DNA from 3 places in the Kitasatospora sp. NPDC097605 genome. Region 1 is predicted to be linked to each of the others. Evidence: riboswitches for the same ligand, from Rfam matches in the RefSeq annotation. Region 1 holds a riboswitch; each other region holds the start of a gene.
What was found. Region 1 has a riboswitch for cobalamin ahead of ABTX81_RS22265 (cobalamin biosynthesis protein). Riboswitches for the same ligand answer to the same signal wherever they lie in the genome.
Positions count from the first base shown of each region.

Region 1 (3,266 bases):
GTCGACGACGGTGGACAGGTCGAGCGAGTCCTCGGCGTCCAGCCACAGGTCCGGCAGCATCGGCAGGGTGCCGAGCACCGGACGGCCGGTCAGCTCGCGCAGCATCTCCAGGCCCGGGGCGAGCAGCCGCGCGTCGCCGCGGAACTTGTTGACGAACCAGCCCGCCACATGCCGCTGGTCCTCCGCCGACAGCAGCGCCAGCGTCCCGTACATCGCCGCGAACACCCCGCCCCGGTCGATGTCGCCGACCACCACCACCGGCAGCCCGGCGGCGGTGGCCAGGCCCATGTTGGCGATGTCGCGGTCGCGCAGGTTGATCTCGGCGGGCGATCCCGCGCCCTCGCAGACCACCACGTCGAAGCGCCGGCGCAGGTCCGCCAGGCACTCCAGGGCGCGTTCCAGCAGCACCGGCTTGCGTTCGCGGTAGTCCAGCGCGCCGACCTCGGCGACCGGCCGGCCCAGCAGCACCACCTGGCTGCGGCCGTCGGCGCCGGGCTTGAGCAGCACCGGGTTCATCGCCGCCTCCGGCTCCACCCGGGCCGCCTGCGCCTGCATCGCCTGCGCGCGGCCGATCTCGGCGCCGTCGGCGGTGACGAAGGAGTTCAGCGACATGTTCTGCGCTTTGAACGGCGCGACCGCGACACCCTGCCGGGCCAGCCAGCGGCAGATGCCCGCGGTGACCACGCTCTTGCCCGCGTCCGAGGTCGTCCCGGCGACCAGCAACGCCCTGCTCATGACCCACTCCTCCGCATCCCGCCCAGGGCCGCCCGGAGCAGCAGGTGCCCGGCGACCGTCGTACCCAGGGCCAGCGCGCCCACCCGCCGGGAGAGCACGCAGGCCCGTTCGATGTCGTCCACCCCGACCGGCCGCAGCTCCCCGCCCAGCACGGGACGGTCCTCCACCCGCGCGCCGTACCGCAGCGTCCCACCGAGCCGCACGCCCACCGCACCGGCGAAGGCCGACTCGGCCTGACCGGCGTTCGGGCTGGGGTGCGCCGAGCCGTCGCGCCGCCAGACCCGCCAGGCGGTGCGCGGTTCGGGGGCGGCGGCGACCGCCAGCAGCGCGGTCAGCCGCGCGCCCGGCCAGCCGGCCACGTCGTCCAGCCGCGCCGAGGCCCAGCCGAACCGGGCGTAGCGGGGCGAGCGGTGACCGACCATCGCGTCCAGGGTGTTCACCGCGCGGAACGCCAGCAGGCCCGGCGTGCCCGCGAGACCGCCCCAGACCAGGGCGTTGACCACGGCGTCGGCGGTGTTCTCGGCCACCGACTCGACGACCGCGCGGGCCAGCTGCTGCTCGTCCAGGGCGCTCGGGTCGCGTCCGCACAGGTGCGGCAGCCGCTCCCGTGCCGCCGTCAGGTCGCCGGCCGCCAGCGCGCGGCCGACGGTGCGGGCCTCCCGGGTCAGCGAGGTGCCGCCGAGCACCGTCCAGGTCGCGGCGGCGGCCAGGGCGGCCCGGCCGAGCGGACGGCGGGTCAGCAGCCGGTCGGCGGCGAGCGCGCCGGCCGCGACGGTGCCCACGGTCAGGGCGGTGAAGGCGGTGCCGGCGGCGCGGTGGTCGCGCCAGAGCAGGCGCTCCAGCCGGCCGGCGGCGGAGCCGAAGCCGGCCACCGGGTGGCCGCGGCGCGGGTCGGCGAACCGGGCGTCGGCCAGGTACCCGACGAGGGCGCCCGCGGCGAAGGCGGCGGCCCGGATCGGCGGGCGCACGGCAGGGCGCAGCATCGTGCGTGTCCTCACTCAGGGTCCGCGCCCTGGATCGACGTACCGGGGGCGAGAGTCTCCTGGCTTCCGGGTCGAACGCACACCCCGGGCCTTCCAGCGGCTTCTGACGGCCCGCCGTGGCGTGTTCCGGTCGTGCTCCCCGGTGACAGTGGCGGGACCGCGCCGGACTCGCACCGGCTTCCTCTGCATGCCTCCGTATTGGCTGAAGGATCCCATCACGGGCCCGAACCGGGAGTCAACCGAGGTCCTGGAGGGTGTTGGTCACACGCCGGGCCGCCCCGCCGCGCCCATGTGATTTTCCTCCCGGAACTACCCGGACGGCCGTGTCCTACTGGCTTCCCCCCGCCCGCGCGAGTGGACTGAGGGGTGGGTCCGGGCAGCGAGCCGGACACCGGGCAGACACCGAGCACCGGGGAGCGAGTATGCGTTGGGGAATCGCGGCCACCGTGGCGGCCGCCGCCGTCGGCACCGGGGCCGCCGTGCTGGTGATCGGCCGCCGGGCGTCCGAACGGATGGTCCGCCCGGCCGGGAGGGACCGCGTCCGGACCGGCCCGGTGATCGTCCGCGGCCTCGGTGCCGGGCGGGTCACCTTCACCCGCACCCCGGTCAGCGAGCGCCCGGGCCGCTGGGCCGTCGAGTGGGGCGAGGACGGCCACGCCGTCGTCGGGGAGGTCCTGGAGCGCGACGAGCGGGACGTCACCCGCCGGCTGGTCCGGGCCGACGCCGGCACCCTCACCCCCGGCACCGAGGTCCGCTTCACCCCGCGCGTCCACCTCGGCGACCCGGGCCGGGCGCTCGGCCTGCCGTTCGCCGAGACCGCCGTCGAGGGCGAGCTGGGCGCGCTGCCCGCCTGGCGGCTGGACGGCAAGCGCGGCACCTGGGTGGTCCTGGTGCACGGCCCCGACGCCGACCGGGCGCAGAGCCTGCCGGTGCTGCCCGAGCTGCGGCGCCTCGGCCTGCCCGCGCTCGTCGTCACCTACCGCGGCGACGCCGGCGCCCCCGCCTCCCCGGACGGCCTCGGCCACTTCGGCGAGACGGAGTGGCGCGACGTCGAGGCGGCGGTGCGGACCGCGCTGGACGCCGGCGCGGGCCGGGTCGTGCTCTACGGCTGGTCGCTCGGCGCCACGATGGCCCTGCACACCGCCGCCCGCTCGGACCTCGCCCCCGCGATCAGCAGCCTGGTGCTGGACTCGCCGGTGCTGGACTGGCCGGCCACCGCCCGCCGGGACGCCGCCCGGGCCGGCTTCCGGGGCGCGGCCGCCGAACTCGGCGCGCTCGCCGCCGAGGGCCGCACCGGCGTGGATCTGGCCGACTTCGCCCGCCTCGCCGAGGGCGCCGACCTGCGGGTGCCCACCCTGGTGCTGCACGGCCCCGACGACCCGGTGGCCCCGTTCGCCGCCGCCGAGCGGCTCGCCCACGGCCGCCCGGACGTCGTCAACCTCCAGGCCTTCCCCGGGGGTGATCACGCGGCCCTCTGGAACACCGATCCGGACCGCTACGCGGAGACCCTGCGCCGCTGGCTCACGCCGTTCTGCTGACCCCCTCAGC
Region 1 covers NZ_JBEOSF010000019.1:83,461-86,726, forward strand. The annotation lists gene ABTX81_RS22260 (cobyric acid synthase) at 1-735, opposite strand, end outside; gene ABTX81_RS22265 (cobalamin biosynthesis protein) at 732-1,718, opposite strand; cobalamin riboswitch at 1,769-1,930, opposite strand; gene ABTX81_RS22270 (alpha/beta hydrolase family protein) at 2,141-3,256, shown strand.

Region 2 (3,266 bases), on a different contig from region 1:
TCCTGGCCCGGCTGATGGGCATCCCGGTCCGCTGAGGCCCCCGGCGGCGGGGCCGGACTGTCGGTGCCGGCTGCGATGATGGACGGGTCCTGAACGAACCACCGGGGGGAGCCGCGCCCGTGCCGGAAGGCCACATCATCCACCGCCTCGCCGCCGAGAACCACCGTGCCTTCGGCGGCCGGCCGGTCCGTGCCAGCAGCCCGCAGGGCCGCTTCGCGGACGGCGCCAAGCTGATCGACGGACGGGAGCTGGTCGCGGCCGAGGCCACCGGCAAGCACCTCTTCCTCGGCTTCGGCGAGGACGCCTGGGTACACGTCCACCTCGGCCTGTACGGCGGCTTCACCTTCGGCGAGATCGGCGACGGCCCGGTGCCCGCGCCGGTCGGCCTGGTCCGGCTGCGCCTGGAGAACGACGAGCACGTCGCGGACCTGCGCGGTCCCAACACCTGTGCGCTGATCACCGGCGCCGAGAAGGCCGCCGTCGCCGCCCGCCTCGGTCCGGACCCGCTGCGCGCCGACGCCGACCCGGACGGCGCCTGGCGGCGGATAACGGGCAGCCGTACGACGATCGCCGCCCTGCTGATGGACCAGAAGGTGCTGGCCGGGGTCGGCAACGTCTACCGCGCCGAGGTGCTGTTCCGGCACGGCATCGACCCGCAGCTGCCCGGCCGCGACCTGCGCCGCGCCGAGTGGGACGCGATCTGGGCCGACCTGGTCGCCCTGATGCGCGAGGGCGTCGGCGCCGGCCGCATCGACACCGTCCGCCCCGAGCACACCCCCGAGGCGATGAACCGCCCCCCGCGCGTCGACGACCACGGCGGCGAGGTCTACGTCTACCGCCGCGCCGGCCAGCCGTGCCTGGTCTGCGCCACCGACGTCCGCACCGAGGAACACGCCTCGCGCAACCTCTTCTGGTGCCCCACCTGCCAGCCCGCGCGAGCGACCGCCGCGCGGTAGACGGAGCGCGGGTCCGTACGCTTCGCAGGTGCGGGACCGGCAGAGCGCGACCCTGGCAAAGGGAAACCGACCGGGCGGATCCCTCGGTGGCGAAGGCGTTCGCCGATCGGAGCGCCTGCATGAAGCGTTCGCGCAGGCGGGGGAGTTGTGACGCTGGACACCGGGCGGGTGCGAGGCCTTGCACGGGTCCGTCCGGGGACCCTACGGTGTTCCCGCCGTGGTGCTCGGGAAGACCGGTGACGGACCCTCAGGGGTCCCAGTCCGGAGCGGCCCTCGCCACTGTGATCGGGGGAGAGTGTCCGTACCCATGACGCCACTGGGCGCCTCGCGCGCTTGGGAAGGCGGGTACGGAAGCCCCGTCAGCCAGGAGACCGGCCGCGGCATCTCACGAAGTCATTCCACGAGGTGCTGGAGCGTGATCCGCATGACCCTGCCCGAAACCGCCGCCCTGCCCGCCTTCCGCTGGCGCCGCGAGGACACCCTGCGCACCGCCGGGCTGATGGGCGTGATCCTCGCCATGCACGTGGTGGCGTTCGGCACGCTGATCTTCCTGGTCGCACCGGAGGAGTACGAGGTGGGCACCCAGGTCTTCGGAGTGGGCCTGGGCATCACCGCGTACACCCTCGGCATGCGGCACGCCTTCGACGCCGACCACATCGCGGTGATCGACAACACCACCCGCAAGCTGATGGCGGACGGCAAGCGCCCGGTCTCGGTGGGCTTCTGGTTCGCCCTCGGCCACTCCTCGATGGTGGTGATGATGGCCGCCCTCGTGGCGGGCGGCGCCCAGCTGGCCAACACCCTGATGGACGACGAGTCGACCACCCACCAGTGGCTGGGCATGGTCGGCACCTCGGCCTCCGGCGTCTTCCTCTACCTGATCGGCGCGCTCAACCTGGCCGCGCTGTTCGGCATCCTCAAGGTCTTCCGTTCGATGAGGGCCGGGAAGTTCGACGAGGCCGAGCTGGAGGCGCACCTGAACGCCCGCGGCCTGCTGGCGCGGGTGCTGAACCGCGCGACCCGCTCGATCACCCGCCCCGGCCAGATGTTCCCGGTCGGCATGGTGCTGGGCCTGGGCTTCGACACCGCGACCGAGGTCACCCTGATGGTGATGGCCGGCTCCGGCGCGGCCTCCGGCCTGCCCTGGTACGCGATCGTCTGCCTGCCGCTGCTGTTCGCGGCCGGGATGAGCCTGTTCGACACCCTGGACGGCACCTTCATGAACTTCGCCTACCAGTGGGCCTTCTCCAACCCGGTGCGCAAGGTCTACTACAACCTGACCATCACCGGCCTGTCCATCGCGGTCGCCTTCGTCATCGGCACCATCGAACTGGTCGGCGTCCTGCACGAGAAGCTCGACCTGACCGACCCGGTGACCGGCTGGATCGCGGACATCTCGCTGGACAACGTCGGCTACGCGATCGTCGGCCTGTTCGTGGTCGTCTGGGCCGCCGCCATCGCCTACTGGCGGCTGGCCGGGGTGGAGCGGAAGTGGGCCCCGAATCCCGCCGCGGGCGCGGAGTAGCGGCCGGGGCGGGCCGTCGCGGCGGCCCGGGTGGGGGCGTTCGGCGGGCGGATCGGTGGCCGGGTTCGTAGGCTCGACGCATGGCTGATGCGTACGCGGGCCGCCGGGAGCGGTTGCGGGAGCACTGCGGTGCGTCCGGGGCCGACGCGGCGCTGGTCACCCGGGCGGCGAACGTGCGGTACCTCACCGGGTGCCCGCCGTGCGGGGCGACGCTGCTGCTGACCCGGGACCGGGCGCTGCTCGCGCTGCCGGACGACCTGCCGCCGGACGACACCGGTGAGCACCTGATCGTTCCCGAGGTCACCCGGGTGCCGGTGGCGGCCGGGACGGACACCGCGCTGGCCGCGGCGGCCGCCGCGGCGCGGCTGGGGGTGGCCGGGCTCGCGGTGGAGGAGCACGACCTGACCGTCACCCGGCACCGGGCGGTGGCCGGGCTGGCGGAGGGGGTGCGGCTGACCGACGTCGGCCAGGCGGTCGAGCGGCTGCGGGTGGTCAAGGACGAGCACGAGATCGCCGACCTGCGGATCGCCGCCGAGATCGCCGACCAGGCGCTCGGCGAGCTGCTGGAGTCGATCCTGGTCGGGCGCACCGAACGGCACCTGGCGATGGAGCTGGAGCGCCGGATGATCGACCACGGCGCGGACCGGGCGGCCTTCCCGGTCTCGGTCGGCACCGGCAGCCATTCCGGCCAGCCGGCGCACCAGCCCACCGACCGGCGGGTGGAGGAGGGCGACTTCCTGACCGTGGTGCTCGGCGCGCAGTACCGCGGTTACGGGGTCTCCACC
Region 2 covers NZ_JBEOSF010000064.1:8,538-11,803, forward strand. The annotation lists gene ABTX81_RS38490 (AAA family ATPase) at 1-35, shown strand, start outside; gene ABTX81_RS38495 (Fpg/Nei family DNA glycosylase) at 120-956, shown strand; cobalamin riboswitch at 1,144-1,350, shown strand; gene nicT (Nickel transporter NicT) at 1,381-2,481, shown strand; gene ABTX81_RS38505 (M24 family metallopeptidase) at 2,562-3,266, shown strand, end outside.
Region 2: it holds a riboswitch for cobalamin, as region 1 does, so the genes downstream of both, nicT (Nickel transporter NicT) here and ABTX81_RS22265 (cobalamin biosynthesis protein) in region 1, are expected to answer to the same signal.

Region 3 (3,266 bases), on a different contig from region 1:
CACCGCGCACTTCAGCGCCGTCGCCTGCATGGGCCTGGCCGTCCACCTGACCGAGCTGGGCGCCGACCGGCTCGGCATCTGCCAGGCCGCGCCCTGCCGCAACGCCTACCTGGACACCTCCACCAACCGCTCCCGCAGGTACTGCTCGGACCGCTGCGCGACCCGCGCCAACGTCGCCGCCTACCGCGCCCGCAAGCGACTGGAGGCGGCCGCGGCGGCCGGCGGCGCGGAGAACCGGTAACCGGTCAGGGGTTCGCGAGCTCCTCCGGGCGGACCCAGACGCCGAGCCTGCGGGCCAGTCCGGGCACCCGGGCCAGCGGACCGGAGAGCAGCAGCCGCTCCAGCCGGCGGCCCGGCGCCAGCCAGGCCGGGCGCGGGCGCAGCCGCAGCAGCACCCGGCCGAGCACCAGCTCGTCCGGCACCGCGCCGTAGCTGCGGCTGTCGCTGTCCACCGGCCGGTTGTCGGAGAGCAGCCACCAGCCCTTGGGCCGCCGCCCGTCGGCCCGTTTGACGACCAGCAGGTTCTGCTGGAACGGGTGGCGGAAGACCACCACCGCGCCGGGCCGGATCCGCGCGCCGTACCGCACCAGCAGCTGGTCGCCGTCCCGCAGGGTCGGCACCATCGAGTCCCCCGCCACGTCGATCAGCCCGAACGGCGCGCCGCCCGCCGGGGGGCCGTCCTCCGGTTCCGCGCTGCGTGCCACGACTCCTCCTCCCGGCCCGCGTCCCTCCGCGACCCGCTGTCGCACACCAGTCTGCCGCACGGGCCGCGCGGCGCCGATGTCCGGAATCGACCGGTTCCTGCTCCGCCTTTTGCCCTAGGCCCGCCGCCCGACCGAGAAACCGCAGGGGCTGAAGGGTAATCTCGGGCCCGGGAAGACGATCCAAGGAAGGACTCCCCATGCTCTCTCGTCTGTTTGCACCGCGCGCCACCGCCCACGCCCACTGTGACCTGCCCTGCGGTGTCTACGACCCGGCCCAGGCCCGCATCGAGGCCGAGTCGGTGAAGGCCACCCAGGAGAAGTACCAGGCCAACGAGGACGCGCACTTCCGCGCCCGCGCCGTCATCATCAAGGAGCAGCGCGCCGAGGCCGTCAAGCACCACATCTCGGTGCTGTGGAGCGACTACTTCAAGGCCCCGCACTTCGAGAAGTACCCGCAGCTGCACCAGCTCATCAACGACACCCTGAAGGCCGCCTCGGCCGCCAAGGCGTCCACCGACCCGGCCACCGGCCAGGCGCTGCTCGACCTCATCGCCGAGGTCGACAAGATCTTCTGGGAGACCAAGCAGGGCTGATCCCCGCTCATTTCCCTGTCGAGCGCCCCCGTCCGCACCCGCGCGGACGGGGGCGCTCGCGTGTGTCCGTCACCACAGTCGGCTCAGTAAGGGTTGCCTGGCCTGTGCGCTTGTTATGCTGCCAAGGCGTCCAGAGGGGGAAGCCGGTGCGAATCCGGCGCTGACCCGCAACGGTAAACGGTGCCCCGTGCCCGTGAGCCCGATCGCCCGAGGACGCCGACCTCCCGACAACTCGCCGTGGACTGCGAGGGGATGGCGCCCCGGCACACCCGCGCCCGGGCGCGCCGCCCCGCGCCGTCCGCGGCCCGAGGCAAGGCGCGCACCAGTGAGCAGCACCGCGACCGCACCGGCCACCGCCGCGGCCCCGCCGGGCCCGCGCCGAACACCCGCCGTACCGCTGGCCGCCGCCCTCGCCGCGGCGCTGCTCGTCTCCCTGGTCTGCGCCGTCGCCGTGGGCTCCTCCGGACTCGGCTGGGGCCAGGTCCTGCGACTGCTGCGCGCCGGGCTGACGGGCGGTCGGCTGGAGGCCGACGAGGCCGCCGCCTACGCGATCGTCTGGGAGATCCGGCTGCCGCGCGCCGTGCTGGCCGCCGTGGTCGGCGCCGGACTGGCCGCCACCGGGGTCGCCGTCCAGGCGATGGTCCGCAACGCGCTCGCCGACCCGTTCGTGCTCGGCATCTCCTCCGGCGCCTCGGTCGGCGCCAACGCGGTGCTGATGCTGGGCGCCTTCGCCTCGCTCGGCGTCTGGGCGATCTCGGTCTCCGCCTTCGCCGCCGCCCTGCTCGCCATGGTGCTGGTCTACCTGACGGCCAGGACCGCCCACGGGCTCACCCCGCTGCGGCTGGTGCTCACCGGCACCGCGATGTCCTACGGCTTCTCCGCGCTGACGGCGCTGATGGTCTTCGCCGCCGCCCGCGGCGAGGCCGCCCGCTCCGCCATGATGTGGCTGCTCGGCAGCCTCGGCGGTGCCACCTGGGGCTCGGTGCCGATCGCCGCCGTCACCGTACTGGCCGGTCTGGCGTACCTGGCCTGCGCCGCCGGGCGGCTGGACGCGCTGGCCATGGGCGACGAGACGGCCGCCTCGCTCGGCGTGGACCCGGACCGGCTGCGCCGCGAGCTGTTCGTGGTCACCGCGGCCGTCACCGGCACCGTGGTCGCGGTCAGCGGGGCGATCGGCTTCGTCGGGCTGATGGTGCCGCACCTGGTGCGGATGCTGGTCGGTGCCGGCCACCGCCGGGTGCTGCTGGTCGCGCCGCTCGCCGGGGCGCTGCTGCTGGTCTGGGTGGACATCGTCTCCCGCACCCTGCTGGCGCCCGCCGAACTGCCGGTCGGCGTGGTCACCGCGGCCGTCGGGGTGCCCTGCTTCCTGCTGCTGATGCGCCGTCGCGGCTACTCCTTCGGCGGTGGCCGGTGACCGCCCCCGCCGCCGCCCCCGCCGGCTCCGTCCCCGCGCTGGACCTCGCCGTCGACCGGGTCTCGGTCGACCTGGCCGGCGTCCGGCTGGTCCACGACATCACGCTGACCGCCGCCGCCGGCCAGGTGGTCGGCCTGATCGGCCCGAACGGCAGCGGCAAGTCCACCCTGCTGCGCTGCGTCTACCGGGCGCTGCGGCCGGCCGCCGGCGCCGTCCTGCTGGGCGGCGACGACCTGCACGCGCTCGCCCCGCGCGAGGCCGCCCGGCGGGTGGCGGCGCTGCCCCAGGAGCACTCCGCCGAGTTCGACTTCACCGTGGCCGAGGTGGTCGGCATGGGCCGGCTGCCGCACCGGCGCGGCGCCCTGGCCGGCCCGTCGGCCGGTGACGAGGACCGCTGCGCCGGGGCCCTGCGCCGGGTCGGCGCCGCGCACCTGGCCGCCCGGGGCTTCCTGAGCCTCTCCGGCGGCGAGAAGCAGCGGGTGCTGATCGCCCGGGCGCTGGTCCAGGAGCCCAAGGTGCTGGTCCTCGACGAGCCGACCAACCACCTGGACATCG
Region 3 covers NZ_JBEOSF010000025.1:31,978-35,243, forward strand. The annotation lists gene ABTX81_RS25695 (CGNR zinc finger domain-containing protein) at 1-241, shown strand, start outside; gene sodX (nickel-type superoxide dismutase maturation protease) at 246-704, opposite strand; gene sodN (superoxide dismutase, Ni) at 902-1,297, shown strand; cobalamin riboswitch at 1,389-1,526, shown strand; gene ABTX81_RS25710 (FecCD family ABC transporter permease) at 1,623-2,711, shown strand; gene ABTX81_RS25715 (ABC transporter ATP-binding protein) at 2,750-3,266, shown strand, end outside.
Region 3: it holds a riboswitch for cobalamin, as region 1 does, so the genes downstream of both, ABTX81_RS25710 (FecCD family ABC transporter permease) here and ABTX81_RS22265 (cobalamin biosynthesis protein) in region 1, are expected to answer to the same signal.